2 regions of the Pseudenemella bisphenolivorans genome follow, and region 1 is predicted to be linked to the other one. Evidence: predicted binding sites of a transcription regulator. Region 1 holds the regulator's gene; the other holds the start of a gene.

Region 1 (10,228 bases):
GCGGTGATCTGCTGAATCGGATCCACCAGGCCGGGGAGTTCATCACCACCGAACACACCGCCGAGGGCACCAGGATCGTGGCGCTGGTGCACCCCGACCTGGCCGGGGCGCTGGAGCCCTACCTGGAGGGCCAAGCGTGAGAAGGTGACTGCCATGGACGTGGCCCTCACCCTTCCCCCACAGACCGAACTGGCCCAGGTGGCCGAGCGGGCGGCGCTGGCCGAACGCCTCGGAGTGCGGGTGCTGCATGTGCCGGAGATGACCCACGACTCGTTGATGGTGGCCGCCCTGGCGATCAACGCCACCTCCGAGCTGGTGGTGCGCACCTCGATGACGCTGGCCTTTCCCCGGTCGCCGATGATCACCGCCTATGCCGCTTGGGATCTGGCCCGGTTCTCCGGGCACCGCTTCGAGTTGGGCCTGGCCTCCCAGGTACGCGGCAATATCGAGGGCCGCTTCTCGGTGCCCTGGTCGGAGCCGGTCGGGTGGCTGGACGACTACCTGGTGGCGCTGCGCAAGATCTTCACCGCCTTCGCCCTCGGCACCGGTTTGGAGCATCACGGTCCGCACTACACCTTCACCAGGCTGCAACCGGCCTTCACCCCGGCCCCGCTGTTGGGCGACCCACCGAAGGTCTGCCTCGGTGCGGTCGGGCCGAAGATGGTCACCCTGGCCGGACGCCGGGCCGACCGGCTGGTCACCCACGCCACCAACTCCCATCCCCGCTACCTCGAAGAGGTGATCACCCCGGCCCTGACCGCCGGTGCCGGGGAACTGGGCCGTCCGGTGCCGCCGGTGACCGTGGTGCCGATGTGCATCACCGCGGCCGACGCCGACGACCTGCCCGAAGCCCGACGCCGCACCCAGGAACAACTCGCCTTTCTGCTGACCACGCCCAACTACCAGCACACCTTGAGAATTCTCGGGTTGGCCGAGGTGGGGGAGCGGCTCACCGCGGCGGCCCGTGACCAACACTGGACGCGGCTGGTGAACGAGTTGGACGACGACACGCTGCACGCACTGCTGCCCGAGGCAACCTGGGCCGAACTGCCCGAGGTGCTGCGCCGGTGGTACGGGCCCTGGGCCGACCAGATCAGCCTGCCGTGGCCCGACGGTGACCCGGACCGCTTCCGGGCCGAGGTCGTCGAACCCCTGCAGGCCGGATCGGTCGAAGGTCGTCGATGAGCGGACCTGTCGGTCAACGGAACTGTCGGTGCACCGAACTAGGGTGGGGCAAGTGAGTGCAGAACTGGCCCGCAGGGTGCTGACCACCGTCGTCGACACCATCGGCGGCACCGAGCGTCCCGGCCAGGTGCGGATGGCATCGGCGGTTTCCCAAGCCCTGCGCGAGGGCGACCATCTACTGGTGCAGGCCGGAACCGGCACCGGTAAATCACTGGGCTATCTCGCACCCGCCCTGGCCCACCTGCACAAGCACCCCGACGACCGGGTGGTCATCGCCACCGCAACCCTGGCCCTGCAGGCACAGTTGGCCAACTCCGACATTCCGGCCGCCCTGGATGCGATGGAAGAAGCCACCGGACGCCGCCCCCGCGCCGCAGTGCTGAAGGGTCGGTCGAACTACGCCTGCCTGCTGCGGGTCCGTGACGGAGTGGGCGCCGATCAGGAGAGTTTGTTCGGCATCGAGCCGGAAGCCGCACCCACCCCGACGGTGACGGCCGAATCGGCCCTCGGCGCCGAAGTGGTCACCCTGCGTTCCTGGGCCGAGAAGCAGGCCAGCGACGGTGGTCTGGCCGACCGCGACGACGCCCCGGCCCACACCAACCGGGCCTGGACCCACGTCTCGGTGCCGGTGCGCGAGTGTCTCGGCGCGCAGCGGTGTCCGTACGGCGAGGTCTGTTTCGTCGAGAAGTCCCGCGAACTCGCCCGGGACGCCGACCTGGTGGTGACCAACCATGCGCTCCTGGCCATCGATGCGATGCACGGCGGCACCGCCCTGCCCGAGTACGGGGCCGCGATCGTCGACGAGGCCCATGAGTTGGTCGCCCGGGTGACCGGGGCGGCCTCGGCCGAACTCAGCCCGCAGTTGATCGAGCGGCAGGCCAAACGTGCGCTGACCTGGTTGGAGGACGACCTCGCCCTGGAGTTCCTGGAGCTGGGCGACACCCTGCGCAACGCCCTGGACGATGCCGAACTCGCCCGGATCACCGACCCCGAGTCGGCGGTCGCGATGACGTGCGGACAGATCCGCAACACCGCCCGCAAGGTGGTCAGCGCCCTGGCCGGGGGCGGCAATGACGCACCGCCCGAACGGCGCCAATCCGCGGCCGCGGTGAAGGAAATCTTCGACATCGCCGAACGGATGGCGACCCCGATCGAACACGACGTGGTGTGGATCTCCGACCGGGAACGATTCGGACGGCAACTCAACGTCGCACCCCTCAGTGTGGCCGGTTTGCTCCGCGAACGGCTCCTGGCCGAACACCCGGTGGTCTTCACCTCGGCGACCCTGAAACTCGGTGGCGGCTTCACCCCGGTGGCAACCTCGATCGGGCTGCGCGCCGCCGACGAACTGCCGGCCGTTCCCGACGACGAAGCCGCTGCCGCAGGCACCGAGGCTGCTTCTGCGGACGAGGCCCCCGTCGATCCGGCGGTTGCCGAAGGTGCGGCCGACGAACCCGAGGACGAAACCGTTCACGACGTCGATCCCGACCGAATGGGCTGGCGGGGGATCGATGTCGGCTCGCCCTTCGACTACCCGAAACAGGGCATCTTGTACTTGGCCCGGAATCTGCCGGCGCCGCGCCGGGACGGAACCGCCGACGAGATCCTCGCCGAGATCGCCGAACTGGTGTGGGCCGCGGGAGGCCGGACCCTGGGCCTGTTCGCCTCCCAGCGGGCCGCCGAGGCCGCAGCGATTCATGTCCGGCAGGAACTGCCCAGCATGACGGTGCTGTGTCAGGGCGATGCCCAGTTGCCCGAACTCACCCGCCGGTTCATCAGCGAGCCGGATTCGAGTTTGTTCGGCACCCTGTCGCTGTGGCAGGGCCTGGACGTGCCCGGGGATGTCTGCCGGCTGGTACTGATCGACAAAATTCCCTTCCCGCGTCCCGACGACCCGTTGCACATGGCCCGTCAGCAAGCGGTCGCCAAGGCCGGCGGCAACGGGTTCATGGCCGTAGCGGCCAGCCATGCTGCGCTGCTGCTCGCCCAGGGGGCGGGACGGCTGATTCGCCGCACCACCGACCGCGGGGTGGTCGCGGTGCTGGATCCGCGGATCGTCACCGCCGGATACGGATCCTTCCTGCGCGCGACGATGCCGCCGATGTGGCAAACCTCCGACCGGGAAACCGTCGTCGGCGCACTGAGCCGGCTCCGCGGGGACTGACCCCGCGACGGGGCTAGACGGGTCGCGTGCGGCGGAGATTCAGGCGCCACGCGCAGCTCGGGCCGACCAGGGACCGGCTCAGAGGCGGCGCAATACCGCCACCACCACGCCCAGGATCTGAGCGTAGTTGCCGTCGATCGGCTCGTAGGCCGGGTTGTGGGGGAGCAGCCACACCTGATCGCCGGTGCGGCGGAAGGTCTTGACCGTCGCCTCGTCGTCCAACAGGGCCGCCACGATGTCTCCGTTGAGGGCGTCGGCCTGTTGGCGCACCACCACCCAGTCGCCGTCGCAGATCGCCGCGTCGATCATCGAGTCGCCGCGCACCTTCAGCAGGAACACCTCGCCGTCGCCGGCTAGTTCCTTGGGCAGCGGGAAAACGTCGGTGACATGCTCCTCGGCCAGAATCGGCCCGCCGGCGGCGATCTCACCGAGCACCGGCACGTTGACCGGTGTCGGGTGGGCATCGCCGATACCCGTCTCGTCGAAGCCGTGGTCGTCGACCGCACTCAGTGTGCGCGGGGTGGCCAGGCCGGGAATGTCGGGCATCCGGATATCCATCGCCCGGGGGCGTTTCGGGTCGCGTCGGATGTAGCCGCGTTCTTCGAGTTCCTTGAGCTGATACGACACGCTCGACGAACTGGCCAACCCGACTGCCGCGCCGAGGTCGCGCATGCTCGGGGGATAGCCGTGTTCGGCGATGTAGTCGCCGATCACCACCAAGATCCGATACTGCCGAGAGGTGAGCCCCAAGGCCCGAAGGTGTTCCTCGGGGATTTCCACCGGTTTGCCGGCGGCGTCCTGGAGTTGGTTGTCGATGTCGGCTTCGCTCGGACGGCCCCGTCGGCGTCCTCCTCGACCCTGCGCGCTGTCTGCCATGGATCAAGAATGGCGGAATCGGGGTGAGCATTCAAACATCTGTTCGAGAGTGTCGCCGAATCGTTCGAAAAACTGTCAGTGGGTCGCGGTGCACTGCAGGTACGAGTTCGAATCCGGCTCACCGAATGAGTCGAATAGGTGTGCGAATCTTGGCAAACCGTTCGAACTGGTGTACAAATAGAGGTATCGAACACATGTTCGCCCCGAGGAGGTCACCATGACTGCACTGCTGATCGACACCGCGACCGCGGCCACCCCCGCAGCCGACGTCCGCGTTCGTCCGCGGCGCACTGCTTCTCATGTGCGCACCGCTTCTCAAGTGCACCCTGCTCCCCAGGGGCGCACTGCTTCGCCGGGCCGTGCCCTGTCCCCGGGGCGTAGCACGCAGGCCGGACGGCGTACCCGGGCCGGGCAGGACGCCCGACACGCCCGCGTGGTGGTGCCGGTGCACCCGAACGGCTGGGCCTGCCGACTGGAGCGTCCGCGCCCGCGGGTCACGATCACCGAAGCGGCCATCGCCGCGCCGGATGCCCGCGGTTGGGAGCTGACCGAACGCGGCTGGGCCGTGGTGGTGCTGGGCGTGCTGCTGGCCTTCGCCGGGGTGAGCGCTCTGTTGGTCACCCAGTTCCTGGCCATCACGGCCGGCTGATTCCGAGCCCGACCGTGCCTACACTGGGGCGGTGACTTCTTCGACCGTGACCGCTCGGCGCCCCGTGAAGGGGGGAGCCGTCGCAGCTCGGCGACGGGTGCTGGGGGTATCGGCATTCGCGGCCGGCGGTCTGGTCTTCACCCTCGCCTATCACCAGATGGGGGTGGGGGTTCCGTGTCCGATGCTGGCGTTGACCGGCTGGTGGTGCCCCTTCTGTGGTGCCACCCGAATGGCGTCCTCGGTGCTCGACGGTGACTTCGCCGGTGCGTTCTATTGGAACCCGGCGGTTTTCATCGCACTGCTCGTACTCGGTGCCGCCACCACGGGGTGGGTCGCCGAGTGGGCAACCGGTAAAGCGCCACCGTGGCGCACTCTGGTGCAACGCCGACCCTTCGGCTGGTGGTTCACCCTCGCGATGGTCGTGATGGTGGTCTGGGTGATCTCCCGCAACATCGGCCGCATCCTGGTCGGCGGCTGACGACACGCCGAATCCGGAATTCTTTTCCGGCCCCCGGGTGCCTTGGTTCCGCATCCCGGCGCCGAATTCGTGGCTTGCCTGGCGACACCCGCCCCGGGGTCGGTCTTGACTCCGCCCAGCGGAGGTCTAGTATCTAGATCTAGTAGTTACACCAATGTGGTTTGTCCACAAGTTGTGGTTATTCTCCACACGAAGTGCACAACAGTCCCAACAGGGTTATCCCGAAGTTTGTCCCCAGAAAGGAGCGCGCGAGGCATGTTCTGCCCCTATTGCCAGCACAACGACTCGCGTGTTCTCGACTCGCGCACCTCCGAAGACGGCGCCAGCATCCGGCGCCGACGGCAGTGCCCCGAATGCGGACAACGCTTCACCACCACCGAGCAGATCCAACTGGTGATTTGCAAGCGCAGCGGGGTCAACGAGCCCTTCCGCCGCGACAAAGTGATCGCCGGAGTCCGCAAGGCCTGCAAGGGCCGTCCGGTCAGTGACGCGGATCTGGCAAAACTGGGCGAGCAGGTCGAGGCGAACCTGCGCGCCCTGGGTAAGGCCGTGGTGCCCGCCGATGAGGTGGGGTTGGCCATTCTGGGCCCGCTGCGTCAGCTCGACCCGATCGCCTATCTGCGGTTCGCCAGTGTGTACCGCCAGTTCGAAACGATCGAAGATTTCGAGAACGAAATCGCTCTGCTGCGGGTAGAGCACAGCACATCGATTCCGTCGTAATCCCACCACCCACACCGGCGCCATTCGGGCGCAGAGAGGCACTCAAATGACCGAAACCGTCCGTAGTTCGGCCAAGCGCGGCAACCGCAAGGGCGCCGGGCTGACCATTGAGCGCGTTTTCACCACCGAAGGTGTCCACCCCTACGACGAGATCACCTGGGAACGACGTGACATCGTCCAAACCAACTGGAAGACCGGCGAGACGGTCTTCGAGCAGCGTGGCGCGGAGTTCCCCGACTTCTGGTCGATGAACGCCTCGACCATCGTCACCACCAAGTACTTCCGGGGTGCGGTGGGTAGTGAAGCCCGCGAGTGGAGCCTGCGGCAACTGGTCGATCGGGTGGTCAAGACCTACCGCAAGGCCGGCGAGGACAACGGCTACTTCGCCACCGCCGCCGACGCCGAGATCTTCGAGCACGAGCTGGTGTGGATGCTCACCCACCAGTACTTCAGCTTCAACTCCCCGGTGTGGTTCAACGTGGGTACCGCCGCGCCGCAGCAGGTGTCGGCCTGCTTCATCCTCTCCGTCGACGACTCGATGGACTCGATCCTGAACTGGTACAAGGAAGAGGGCTTCATCTTCAAGGGCGGCTCGGGCGCCGGACTGAACCTCTCGCGGATTCGTTCGTCGAAGGAACTGCTCAGCTCCGGCGGCACCGCCTCGGGACCGGTGTCGTTCATGCGCGGCGCCGACGCCTCGGCCGGCACCATCAAGTCCGGCGGCGCCACCCGTCGCGCGGCCAAGATGGTCGTGCTGGACGTCGACCATCCCGATATCGAGGAGTTCGTCGAAACCAAGGCCCGCGAAGAGGACAAGATCCGCGCTCTGCGCGATGCCGGCTTCGACATGGACCTGGGCGGCAAGGACATCGTCTCGGTGCAGTACCAGAACGCCAACAACTCGGTGCGGGTCTCCGACGAGTTCATGACCGCGGTCGAGGACGGCACCGAGTTCGGCCTGCGCGCCCGAATGACCGGTGAGGTGATCGATACCGTCGACGCCCGCGACCTGTTCGGCAAGATCGCCAAGGCCGCCTGGGAGTGCGCCGACCCCGGCATCCAGTACGACGACACGATCAACGACTGGCACACCAACCCCGAGTCGGGACGGATCACCGCGTCCAACCCCTGCTCGGAGTACATGAGCCTGGACAACTCCTCGTGCAACCTGGCCAGCCTGAACCTGCTGAAGTTCCTCAACGACGACGGCACCTGGGCCGCCGACAAGTTCGTCAAGGCCGTCGAGCTGATCATCACCGCGATGGACATCTCGATCTGCTTCGCCGACTTCCCGACCGAGTCGATCGGTGAGACCACCCGTGCCTACCGCCAGCTCGGCATCGGCTACGCCAACCTCGGCGCGCTGTTGATGGCCACCGGCCACGGCTACGACTCAGAGGGCGGCCGGGCGGTCGCCGCGGCGATCACCTCGCTGATGACCGGCACCTCGTACCGTCGCTCGGCCGAACTGGCCGGCGTGGTCGGCCCCTACGAGGGCTACCAGCGCAACTCCGAGGCCCACCAGCGGGTGATGCGCAAGCATCAGGCCGCCAACGACGCCCTGCGCGTGATCGGCTCCACCGACTCCGAGGTGCACAAGCTGGCCGCCAAGGAATGGGACCAGGTGATCAAGCTGGGTGCCAAGAACGGCTTCCGCAACGCCCAGGCCTCGGTGTTGGCCCCGACCGGCACGATCGGGTTCATGATGGACTGCGACACCACCGGTGTGGAGCCGGACTTCTCGCTGGTCAAGTTCAAGAAGCTGGTCGGCGGCGGCTCGCTGCAGATCGTCAACAACACCGTCAGCCGTGCCCTGCAGATGCTGGGCTACGCCGACGAGACCGCCGAGGCGATCATCGAGTACATCGCCGAGAACGGTCACGTGATCGATGCGCCCGGGCTCAAGCCGGAGCATTACGAGGTCTTCGACTGCGCGATGGGCCAGCGGGCGATCAAGCCGATGGGGCACGTGCGGATGATGGCCGCGGTGCAGCCCTTCCTGTCGGGTGCGATCTCGAAGACGGTGAACCTGCCCGAGACCGCCACGGTCGAGGAAATCGCCGACGTCTACATGCAGGGCTGGAAGCTCGGACTGAAGGCGCTGGCGGTCTACCGCGACAACTGCAAGGTCGGCCAGCCACTGTCGGATGCCAAGGCCAAGACCGAGGACGCCGAAACCCCGGTGCAGATCGAGTACCGTCCGATCCGCAAGCGGCTGCCGAAGTCGCGGCCGAGCCTGACCACCTCGTTCACCGTCGGTGGCGCCGAGGGTTACATGACCTCGGGCTCCTACCCCGACAACGGCCTGGGTGAGGTCTTCCTGAAGCTCGGCAAGCAGGGTTCGACCCTGTCGGGTGTGATGGACGCCTTCTCGATCGCGGTCTCGATCGGTCTGCAGTACGGCGTGCCGTTGGAGAGCTTCGTGCAGAAGTTCACCAACCTGAAGTTCGAGCCGGCCGGGATGACCGACGACCCGGACATCCGGATCGCCCAGTCGATCATGGACTACATCTTCCGTCGCCTGGCGCTGGATTACCTGTCCTTCGACGAGCGTGCCGAACTCGGCATTTACTCCGCCGAGGAGCGTGCCCGCCACGTCGAAACCGGCCAGTACCAGGCCCCGGCCGAGCCGGAGGCGAAGACCGAGGCCGAAGAGCTCAAGGCCGACACCCCGGCCCCGGTGACCGAAGCGGCGACCACCCGCACGGCCCCGGTCGAGGCGCACACCACCGCCGAGTTGCTCGAGACCATCTCGGGTAACACCGTGGACGCACCGCTGTGCTTCACCTGCGGCACCAAGATGCGTCCGAGCGGTTCGTGCTACGTCTGCGAGGGCTGCGGCTCGACCAGCGGCTGCAGCTGATCCGATCCGACCAGTGGGTCCCCCGTCCGTTCGCGGTACGGGGGACCCACTGTCTTTTCTCGCACATGCAACCCGTACTCCCTCCTGCGTGGCCTACTACGTGACGCAGGAACGAGTACGGGTTGCAGGAGCGGGATAGGTCTTAACGGCGGGCGTCGATGAGGTGCCGGGTGGAGTGCGCGACGAATGGGTGACCGGCTCGAAGCCGAGCATCGAGTTCGCGCAACTTGTCGTCAAACCTCGCCACGGTGAAGCCGGGGACCCACCACACGCACTTGCGCAGGAGCCAGACGACGGCCCCGATGTCGAAGATCTCCATCCGGCATCGCGCGGTCGACAACCGCTCGATCGTGAGGCCGGCCGCCCGCGCTTCGGTGGCTTCCAGTTCGGGGTCGCGGGCCGTCCGTTCAGCCAGAAGTGGGCCCAGGAAGAACTCGATGAGTTCGAACGCGGACGCCGGGCCGACATGTTGGGCGACATAGTGTCCGCCCGGTTGCAGCACCCGGTGAATCTCACTCCAGTTCGGTGTGACCGGGTGGCGGGCAGTCACCAGGTCGAAGGTCGCGTCGGGAAACGGTAGGGGCTCGTTCTGCCGGGTCTGCACGACGTTCACACCGCGTGGCTCCAGGATTCGGCGGGCGCGCTCGACGTTGGGTGGCCAGGACTCGGTGACGGTCATCCGCGCGGGAAGGTGCGGAGCCTCATTGACGACCTCGCCACCGCCGGTATCGATATCCAGCGCGTTCTCGGCCTCGGAAAGCCGCTCCGCCAGCAGCGTGGCGAATCCCCATGGGGGTCGTTCCTCCGTCGCTCGACCGTTCAGCCAGTCGAACCCCCAGCCCGTGACGTCGGCATCGTTGGCCTCGGCCACAAGCTCTTCGTAGGAACGCACGGACCCAACACTAGGCTCCGACGACCGCCTAATCCGGGAGCGAAAAGGAGGGTGGGACGATCCGGTCGCTGCGGTGACCTTGCGATTAGGGTCGGGCGAAAGGCCATCAAACCAGGAGGAACCCGATGAGTGACGCCCCCAGCCGTGACGTGATCGTCGATGTGATCGAGCGTTATGTCGAGGCGGTCGACCGCAAGGCCGTGGACGAGACCGTCGCCCTGTTCGCCCCCGACGCAGTGCTGCGCGAACCCTGGGGAATCGCCGAATACCGCGGGCACGAGGAGATTCGCTCCTTCTACGCCAAGAGCGCGAACGCACCCTTCCGGGTCAGCCTGCACACCCCGATCACGGTGCTCGGCCGCTACGCGAACATGATGTTGCGGGTGCAGGTCGAGGGCCGT
Region 2 (10,228 bases), on a different contig from region 1:
GTTGGACGCGCATACCCACATGAGTTGGGCATTCACCGAACCGGGGCTGTATCGGCTCAAGTTCCGGGCGCAGTACCGTCCCGACCCGGCCGCCCGGCCCCGCGATGTCCAGCACGGCGAACTCCTCGTCGCGGTGGGCATCGACCCGGGCACCACGGGTCGCTCGGTGGTGCTGTCCGAAGGGCACGCCGACCTGACCGTCAACCTGAACACCGGGCGACTCGAGATTCACTCCGACAAGGTGGCCGACAAGAACTCCGGCGTCCCCGGCATGGGTGTGGTCGACCTCGACCGGGTGGTGATCTCGGTACCGCCGAAGGCCCTGATGCCGGTTCCGGCCGACCCGGCTTACCGGTTCATCGAGCGTCCGGGCCGCGACGTGTACCAACTGCCGCAGGCAGTGCTGGGTAAACACGTCCACGGCGAGATCGACCCACATCTGTGGCAGGACGTGCGCAATGCCCAGGCTTACCTCGAGGTGATCCGCGACCAACTGATCGCCGTCGACCCGGCTCATGCGGGCACCTACCGGGCCAATGCCGCCGAGGCGATTGCCGAACTCGACGAGGTACATGAATACGTCGAGCGATCGGTGCAGAGCATCCCGGAGAACAACCGGCACCTGGTCACCACCCATGACGGTTACGGCTATCTGGCGCACCGGTACGGCCTGAGCATCGCGGCCGTGGTGGCGCCCTCGCCGGCACAGGAACCGTCGCTGGCCGATCGGCGCCGGCTCAGCCGCACCCTGGCCGACCTGGGCCTGCCGGCGGTGTTTCTGGAACCGAATGCCAGCCAACAATCGACGGCCCTGATCGAGGCGGCCAAACACACCGGCACCCGGGTGTGCCGGATCTGGGGCGACGCTTTCACGCCTCGGACAGCGACCTATCCCGACATGATGCGCGCCAATGCCGACTCGTTGGCGCGTTGCCTGGGCGGCACCCCGCTGGGCGACAACGACCTCAAGGATGACGAATGAGACGACTCTTTGCCACGGCCCTGGCCGGGGTGGTGTTGATGGTGCCCGTTGCGGCGTTCGCGGACAGCCCGAGCCCCGATCCCGATCTCGGTTCGGACGACCCGGCGCTGCAACAGCGGGTCGACAGCGACGAACCGATCGCCGACGATCGGGCCGTGATCGAGGCCGGCCATGTTGACCTGGGCCCGAGGTTCGTCGACGGCACGTGGACCCTGCTCGCCCGCGACGACACCGCCGCGCTGAACGGCGGCAAACCGGTATGGCGCCGGCCCGAGGAGACCGTCTTCGCGGTCTCCGATACCGCGAAGACCGCCCTGCCCGAGTCCGACGAGTACGCCTTCACCGGCGCCAAGCCCGGGGACACCGTGTGGGTGGTGCCCCAGACCGAACTGAGCGGTGTGGTGTGGCTGGGGTGGAATACCCAGGACCCCCGCGTCGTCGCCGAGATCAACCGGGGCGTGACCCTGCGGTTCGCCGAGGTCCGTCCGGTCGATGGTGACGGACGAATGACCGTATTCCTGCAGCCGGGCAACTTCGCCCCGCCACAGGTTCTGTACGACGGCACCTCCCCGGGCGAGGCGTGGGTTGATCTGAACACCCACACGCACGCCAACTGGATCTTCACCAAGCCCGGGGTGTACTTGGTGCGGGTTGAGATCACTGCCGAGGGGCTGAACAAACAGCAGTACACCGATCAGGCCTGGTTGCGGTTCGCGGTGGGTGATGCGACCAGCCCCGAGAGCGCGTTCGCGGCCGAACTGCCGGCCGAATCGTCCACCCCGTCGACCCCGTCCACCGAGGCCACCCCGGCTGCCGCGCCGGAGTCCGAGTCGTCCGGGCAGTGGCTGCCGTGGGCGATCGGCGGCGGCACTGTGGTGGCCGTCGTTGCGGTGGGCGCCGGGGTGCTGTTGGCGCGTCGACGACGACGGGTCGAGGAAGAGGTGTTCGGCGATGAGTGACCACACCTTGCACATCGACGGCCTGCGGGTGCTGCTCGGTGGACGTGAAGTGTTGCGCCAGGTGAACCTGCGGGTCGCCCGAGGTGGTGTGCATGGCTTGTTGGGGCCCAATGGGGCCGGTAAGACCACCCTCTTTCGGGCGATCATGCGGCTGATACCGGTGGCTGCCGGCCGCATCGACACCCCCGGCGGGGTGGGCTATGTGCCGCAACGGCAGGACGTGATGTGGGATTTTCCGATCAACGTCCAACAGGTCGTGATGACCGGCCTGACCCGGCAACTGGGCCGACTGCGCGGGCCGCGACGCGAGCACGTGCAGGCCGTGGCCGAGGCGCTCGAACGGGTGCGGATGACCGATCTGCGCCGCCGTCCGATCTCGGAGTTGTCCGGTGGGCAGCGGCAACGGGTGATGATCGCGCGTGCCCTGGTTCGCCGTCCGCACCTGTTGTTGTTGGATGAGCCGTTCACCGGTTTGGATATGCCCACCCAGGAGCTGTTGACCGACTTGTTCGCCGAGCTGGCAGCCGACGGGTCGACGTTGTTGATGTCAACCCACGACCTCTCGCACGCCCTGGTTGCCTGCCACGAACTCACTTTGCTGAACCGCACGGTGATCGGTACCGGGCATCCGGACGACCTGCGGAACCGGCAACTGTGGATGGACACCTTCGAGGTGTCCGAGCATTCGCCGCTGCTACGGCAGTTGGGGTTGGTGCCCCAGCGGTTGGAGGCCGCATGTTGACGCCTCTCGATTTTCTGGCGGATCTGACCAACCCGATGCTGACCTTTCTGCCGAAGGCGCTGATCGTGTCGGTGTTGGCCGCGATCGTGTGCGGGGTGATCGGTTCCCATGTGGTGCTGCGCGGGATGACCTTCATCGGCGACGCGGTGGCCCACTCGGTGTTTCCGGGTATCGCCGTGGCGTTCGTGTTGCAGGGGTCCCTGGTGGCCGGGGGAGTGGTGGCCGGAGTGGTCACCGCGGTGTTGATCGCATTGTTCTCCCAGACCCGGCGGTTGGGGGCCGATTCGGTGATCGGGGTCTTCTTCGTCGCCGCCTTCGCCCTCGGCATCGTGGTGATCTCGATGTCCCCGGCCTACGCGGGGTCATTGACCTCGTTCCTGTTCGGTTCGATCACCGGCATTCCCGATGATGCAGTGCTGTTCTCGTTGGCCATGACGGTGCTGGTGTTGGTGATCGCGGCGGTTCTGCACAAGGAATTCGTGGCCGTCGGGTTGGACCGCGAGTACGCTCGCGCGTCACGGCTGCCGGTGCTGCTGCTCGACGTGGTGTTGTATGTGCTGGTCACGCTGGCCGTGGTGATGAGCATCCGCACGATCGGCAACATTCTGGTGCTGGCGCTGTTGGTGACACCGGCCGCGGCGGCGCGGATGCTGACCGACCGGCTGGTGCCGATGATGCTGGCCGCAGCGACGATCGGGGCGGGCAGCGCTTTCGTCGGGCTGTACTTGTCGTGGTCGTTGGACGTGCCGACCGGCGGCACGATCGTGTTGGTGTGCACGATCGCGTTTCTGCTGGCCTGGGCCTTCGGGCCCCGGCACGGCGTGCTGCGCCGTCCGGCGGTTGCGGTCTGACCCGACCCGGGGGTTCACCCGGCCAACAGTTGCCGGAGCTGCGCCCGGGTAATGATCGGGTGGGTCACCGACCCGGGCGGCGGCGCAGCCGGGGTGGTTGCTGCCGGTTGCTGGGGTGGATGTCCTCACCGGTCAGGTCGGCGTGCACCGCATAGGCGGCCAGGGCGGCGGAGAACAGCTCGCCGACCACCCCGGTACCGGAGCGGGTGTGCGGGCCGACCGCATAGTGCGATCCGATCCGGGGGCCGGAGAGTGCCGCCCAGGTACGCGCCGAGGTCCAGGCCGGTCCGGCGGCCGGGTCGGGACGGCCGGTGCCCCAAACGTGGGTGATCGGGACGGGGGCCGACCAGCCGATCGCCCGGCGGGCATGGTCGACGGTTTCCAACGCAGCGGTGTCGGGGGGCGGTGCGGTGTGCTCGCTCAGCGGCGCGACCGCCCAGGGCAGGGCGGCCGCCCGGCGCCGGGCCCGGTCACCGACCCGCCACAGACCGGGACGGGTCAGCGCGGCCCACTGCTGGGGGGTGACCGCACAGATCACCGCCCGGGCCTGCAACACCTCGGCGGAGGTGGTCACAGTGGTGCCGGCCACCTTCGTGACCGCGGTTTCGGTACGCAGTTCCACCCCCCGCTGGGCCAACCGTTCGGTCAGCAGGTCGAGCAGCACGGTGGCGGGCTGTACCTGCCCGTCGGCGTCGGTGAGGGTCCAGCGGCCGAAGATCCGCGCCACCGCCGGCCATACCGCGTGGTGGGCGGGCAGGCGGGCCGGGTCCTGGCCGCGCTGCCAGGCGACCTGGTGCAGTAGGGCGGCCGGGTGCGGATGCCCCAGCGAGTCGGCCAGATCGGCCACCGTGGCGTTCCGGTCGAAACCGGGCGGGACGAGGTGGGGTGCGGCGGCGCGCCACCTCGCCGGGTCGGTGGTCTGTTCCAGGCCGAGGGTGCGCAGCCGCTGCCAGATCACCCCGAGATCGTCGAGCAACCGGTCCCAGCGTTCTGCGGTGGCCGAGCCCCAGGTGCTCTCGGCGACCCGGCGTTGGTCACCCCGGTTGGTCGGCCAATCCACCTCGGTGCCGTCGGCGAAGCGGTGCCGGGCCGGTGGTGCGGTCGTCCAACTCAGGTCCCGGCCGGTCAGCGTCGCGTCCAGGGCCCGGCCGGATTTGGTGAACAGATCGCGCCACACCGCGGGCAACTCGATCACCGGCGGCAGACCGGTGCGCGCCCAGGTGCCACCCAGGCCGGTGCTGCGTTCCAGCAACACCACGTGGTGACCCCGGTGGGCCAGCCGGGCGGCCACCGCCATCCCGGCCAGGGAACCGCCGACCACCACGATCGGGGAGGCGGCATCGGCGAACAGGGCCGGGTCGGCCGGCTCCGGGCGGGGTGGACGCTCAGACATCACTACCGGTTTCGGCTGTGCCGCGTTTCCGCGCCCACCAGCGGCGGAAGGCCCGCCACCCCCGGCGCACCCGCGCCATCAGGTACAGCGCCAGGGCCACCGAAGCGATCAACAGCAGTGCCACCACGACCGCGACCACCACCGGGTTGACCACCGTCACCGCCAGGGCCGTGGCGGTGATCGCCGCGGTGTCCTCGGCCACCGAGGTGCCGATATTGCTGACCGGCTCGGGGGAGGTGTTCACCGCCAGCCGGATACTCGCCTTGGTCAGATGGCTGACCAGGGCGGTGATACCGCCCACCGAGGCCAACATGATCGTCCACAGGTCACCACTGGCCCCGGCCATCAGGGCGCCGATCGTGGCACCGACGATCGGCCGGATCACGGTGGACACCGAATCCCACACCGAATCGACGTAGGGAATCTTGTCGGCGAAGAACTCCAGGGCGAACAACACCCCGGCGATGATCAGCACGTCGAGCCGGGCCAGGGTGTCGGGAATTTCTGCCATCGGGTGGATGCGCTCGATCAGGCCGAGCACCAACACCGTGGCGTAAGCGTTGAGGCCGCTACTCCAGCCGGTGACGAAGCTGAGTGGTAAGAGCTCCACGTCTGTCCTCCTCGAAGGAATTCCGTCCCGATCCGATCCGCCGTCTTGACGAACTGTCAGAGGTGAAGCCTATAGTTGATGTTGTTCGAACAGGTGTTCGTTTCGGTGCCGGGGAAGCCCGATCGCAGAAACACCTTCGGACGTCCGACTGCTTCGGCGCCGGTGGACCTCGACCCCCACCGGCGCCGGGGCTTTCGGTGGGTCGAGTGGGTCGAGTTGTGTCCGGTGGTCGTGCAGCTTTCGGGACGGACAGGCTTTCGGGAAATGCGCAGGTACAACGAACAGATCCAGGTCGATGCCCGGCGGGTGATGATCCCGCCCACCGCGGCGGTGGGGGCCGCGGTGCTCACCGGTCCGCCGGTGCGGTTCCGCTGGCGCGGGCAACTGTGGCAGGTCGACGAGATCCACGAACATTGGGTGAGCACCGCCGAATGGTGGGACAGTCCGGCCGCCCGGGCCCTGCGCGGGGAGGAAACCGCCGATGATCTCGGCGCCCCCGATCCCGACCTCTACGACTCCCGCGAGACCTGGCGGGTCAGGGCGATCGGTGAGCACCGCCGCGGACTTTCCTGCGATCTGGTGCACGCCGGGGGCCGCTGGTTTCTCGACACGCTGGCGGACTGATGGCCACCGATCCCTTCGTACACCTGCGGGTGGCCTCGGGCTACTCGCTGATGTACGGCGCCAACCAGCCCGCCGACCTGGTGACGGCCGCCGCCGAGTACGGCATGGACGCCCTGGCCCTGACCGACCGCGACGGGGTGTCCGGGGCGGTCCGGTTCGTGCAGGCCTGCACCACCGCCGGAATCGACCCGATCGTCGGGGTCGACCTGGCCGTACTGCCCCTGGACGGGCTGCCGACCTCGTCCCGTGGCCGGCGCACCCCGGCCCGGGGTGGGGCCGAACGCGACCCCCGGCTGCCGCGGATGACCGTGTTGGCCCGACCCGACGGTGGCTGGGCGGCGCTGTGTCGGTTGATCAGCGCGGTACACGCCGCGGGGCAGCGCAATATCCCGATCGCCACCACCGATCTGATCTGCGATCACGCCTCCGGTGGTGACCTGGTGGTGCTCGCCGGGGCCGACGCCGAGATCGGCCGGGCGGTTGCGCGCAAAGACCGGTCGGCCGCGGTGCGCTGGTTGACCGAATGGCGCCGCCGGCTGCCACAGGATTCCTTCGTGATCGGGGTGGAACACCACCTGCGGGCCGGTCACGGCCCCGGGTCGGGGGCCTTCGCCGCCCGGCTGCAATCGCTGGCCGAGGCCGAGGGCATTCCCAGTGTGCTCAGCAATGCGGTGCGGATGACCACCCCCGACCGGGCCCCGGTAGTCGACATTCTGGACGCCTCCCGCAGGCTGGTGCCGCTGGCCGGACACAATGTCGACCGCAGTACCGCCGAATGCTGGCTGAAACCCGGGGTGGCGATGCACCTGGTCGCCGACGACCTGGCCCGCCGCGGGGGTGGGGATGCCGGCGCCCTGCTGGCCCGCACCCGGGCCCTGGCCGACCGGTGCCGGCTGGACGCCGCAGCCGATCTGGGCATCGGCATCGTGCACCTGCCCGAACTCGGCGCCGGCCGGGCCACTGGTGATGCCGGCGGTGCCGACGCCGCCGAGAGCTTGGCCCAACGCTGCCGGGCCGGGATCTCCCGGCGCTGGGCCGACCCACCCCCCGGCGTGTCGGAACGGCTGGCCGACGAGCTGGCGGTGGTCGCCCGGCACGGTTTCGAAACCTACTTCCTGACCGTGGCCGACATCGTCGACTCGATCCGGGCCCGCGGTGTGCGCTGCGCGGCCCGCGGGTCGGGGGCGGGCAGCCTGATCAACTACCTGTTGGGCGTCTCCGGGGTCGACCCGATCGAGCACGACCTGGTGTTCGAGAGATTCCTCTCACCGCTGCGGCACGAACTGCCCGATATCGACCTGGACGTGGAGTCGGCCCGCCGGCCGGAGATCTACGACATGATCATCGACGACTACGGCACCGACCGGGTGGCCTGTGTGGCGATGGTGGAGACCTACCGGGTGCGGCACGCGGTGCGCGACGTCGGCGCGGCACTCAGCCTGCCCCCGGCCGAGGTCGACGCGATCGCCAAGGCCTTCCCGCATCTGCGGGCCTCCCGGGCCCGTTCGGCCCTGGCCGAGTTGCCCGAACTGCGCGCCGCGGGGCTGGCCGATGGTCGGCTCGACCTGTTCTTCCGGCTGGTCGAAGGGCTGGACGGGTTGCCCCGACACCTGGCCCTGCACCCCTGCGGGATCGTGCTGTCCGACCGCACCCTGCTGGACCGCACCCCGGTGCAGACCAGCCATCAGGACTATCCGCTGAGCCAGTTCGACAAGGACGACGTGGAGGCGATGGGGCTGCTGAAACTGGACGTGCTGGGCATCCGGATGCAGTCGGCGATGGCCCATGCGGTGGCCGAGATCGAACGCACCTGCGGTGAACGGGTCGAGCTGGACGCGCTGCGCCACGATGACGAGGCCACCTTCGAACTGGTGCGCAGCACCGAAACCCTGGGCTGTTTCCAGATCGAATCGCCGGGGCAACGCGAACTGATCGGCAAGTTCGCCCCCGAAACCTTCGGCGATCTGATCATCGACATCTCCCTGTTCCGGCCCGGTCCGGTGAAGTCCGACATGGTGCGACCCTTCCTGGAAGCCCGGCAGGGGTGGACCGAAGCCCAGTACCTGCACCCCGACCTGCGCGAGGTGCTCGACGAAACCTACGGGGTGGTCGTCTTCCACGAGCAGGTGATGCGGATCATCGCGATCTTCGCCGGCTGCTCGGTGGCCACCGGCGATGCCGCCCGACGCAAACTCGGCACCCCCGAGGGGCAGGAACAGGTGCGTACCTGGTTCATCTCCCGGGCCCGGCAACGCGACTACTCCGAGGAGGTGATCGCCCGGGTGTGGCAGGTGCTGGCCGCCTTCGGGTCCTTCGGGTTCTGCAAGGCCCATGCCGCCGCCTTCGCCCTGCCCACCTATCAATCGGCCTGGCTGAAGGCGCATTACCCGGCCCATTTCCTGGCCGGGGTGCTCACCCACGACCCGGGGATGTACCCCAAACGGTTGCTGCTGGAAGAAGCCCGGCGGCACGGGGTACGGGTGCTGGGCCCGGACGTGAACGCCAGCGACGACCACTACCGGGCCGAACGGCTGCCCGACGGCGGTTGGGGATTGCGGATCGGGTTGGCCGACCTGCTCGGCATCGACAGCGAGGAACTGGCCCGGATCATCGCCGGTCGGCCCTTCGAGTCGCTGACCGATTTCTGGCGCCGGGCCCGGCCCGACCAACCCACCGCCGAACGGCTGGTGGTGGCCGGTGCCTTCGACGAGATGTACGGCATCAACATCGCCCGGGTGCCGGGCCGGCGCAACCGGCGCGACCTGATGTTGGCGGTGGCCGACCTGCACCGGGCCGAACGGGCCCACCGCAAGGCCGGACACGGACCGGGACAGCCGGCTCTGGAACTGCTCGGGGCGGCGGTCACCGACCCGATGGGTTTCCCCACCGATGTGCCGCTGTCGGGGTTGCCGGAGATGTCCGACACCGACCGGGTGCGGGCCGAACTGGACGTACTCGGCCTCGATATCAGCCGCCATGTGGTCGACTTCCACCGTCCGATGTTGGACGCGATCGGGGTGACCCGGGCCGCCGACCTGTTGCGGCAACGCAACCAGTCGGAGGTGCTGGTCGCCGGGGTGAAGGTCGCCACCCAAACCCCGCCGGTGCGCTCGGGACAACGGGTGGTCTTCCTGACCCTGGACGATGCCTCCGGCCCGGCCGACGCCGCCTTCTTCGCCAACGCCGCCGACTGGGTGGGCACGGTCTTCGCCGGTTGGCTGCTGGTGGTGCGCGGGGTGGTGCGCCGCAGCGGCCCGCGCGGGATCTCCCTGCGCGCCACCGGGTGCTGGGACATGGCCGCCTTGGACGCGGTCTGGCGCGAGAACTTGCGCACCGGCTCCGAGGCCGAGGCGGCGGCCGCGGTGCGGGCGGTGCTGGACGCCCCCGCCCCCGGCAGCGGGGAGGAGCCCGGGGTCAACCGGGTGCTGGTCCACGCCAGCGGGTTCACCCAATCGGCCTATGCCGATGTGCGCACCGCCGGATCGGTCGAGCCCCGACGCAACCTGTGGCACGCCAGCCCGGGCAGCTCGGGGCCGACCGCGGGATCGGCAACACGAACCACAGCAGGGGGATGGGGATGACCACGACGATGATCACGCCGGTGAACAGGGCGATGAACGAGAAGATGAGCGGGGAGGCCGTGCAGGTGACGGTGACAGCGGATAGTCTCAGGGGCATGGGTGAGTCTCGGGCGCCGCGGTCGGTCAGCAGAACAGTGCTGGTCGAGCGGCTGGTCGCGCAGTTGACGCAATGGCAACGCGACACCGGGCACACCGAACCGCCCCGGGTGATCGACCTGGGCGGGGGCACCGGCGGGCTGGCCGTGGCGCTGGCCGAACACGGCTACCCGGTGACCGTGGTCGATCCCAGCCCCAATGCCCTGGCCGCCCTGCACCGGCGTGCGGCCGAACACGGCTGGGCCGACCGGATCGATGGTGTCCAAGGCGATGCCGCCGATCTGGTGCAGTTGTTCGGGGCCGGCAGTGTCGACGTGATCGCCTGCCATCAGGTGCTGGAACTGCTCGACCATCCGGGCACCGCGCTGGCCGCGATCGCCGAAGCCCTGA

What was found. The regulator LexA, encoded in region 1, represses DNA repair genes until DNA is damaged. The targets are predictions, from matches to a motif close to TCGAACANNTGTTCGA.
Positions count from the first base shown of each region.
Region 2: the regulator LexA is predicted to act here: its motif matches at 5,623-5,638, upstream of ACR4XW_RS01355 (DUF6504 family protein).

Region 1 covers NZ_JBPGNY010000005.1:46,246-56,473, forward strand. The annotation lists gene hflX (GTPase HflX) at 1-140, shown strand, start outside; gene ACR4XW_RS12475 (LLM class flavin-dependent oxidoreductase) at 154-1,185, shown strand; gene ACR4XW_RS12480 (ATP-dependent DNA helicase) at 1,319-3,349, shown strand; gene lexA (transcriptional repressor LexA) at 3,428-4,225, opposite strand; gene ACR4XW_RS12490 (hypothetical protein) at 4,443-4,874, shown strand; gene ACR4XW_RS12495 (DUF2752 domain-containing protein) at 4,906-5,352, shown strand; gene nrdR (transcriptional regulator NrdR) at 5,608-6,072, shown strand; gene ACR4XW_RS12505 (vitamin B12-dependent ribonucleotide reductase) at 6,119-8,935, shown strand; gene ACR4XW_RS12510 (class I SAM-dependent methyltransferase) at 9,078-9,806, opposite strand; gene ACR4XW_RS12515 (nuclear transport factor 2 family protein) at 9,953-10,228, shown strand, end outside.
Region 2 covers NZ_JBPGNY010000001.1:283,865-294,092, reverse strand. The annotation lists gene ACR4XW_RS01385 (anchored repeat ABC transporter, substrate-binding protein) at 1-982, shown strand, start outside; gene ACR4XW_RS01380 (choice-of-anchor M domain-containing protein) at 979-1,941, shown strand; gene ACR4XW_RS01375 (anchored repeat-type ABC transporter ATP-binding subunit) at 1,934-2,683, shown strand; gene ACR4XW_RS01370 (anchored repeat-type ABC transporter permease subunit) at 2,677-3,534, shown strand; gene ACR4XW_RS01365 (FAD-dependent oxidoreductase) at 3,599-4,927, opposite strand; gene ACR4XW_RS01360 (DUF4126 domain-containing protein) at 4,920-5,537, opposite strand; gene ACR4XW_RS01355 (DUF6504 family protein) at 5,802-6,161, shown strand; gene ACR4XW_RS01350 (DNA polymerase III subunit alpha) at 6,161-9,742, shown strand; gene ACR4XW_RS01345 (class I SAM-dependent methyltransferase) at 9,838-10,228, shown strand, end outside.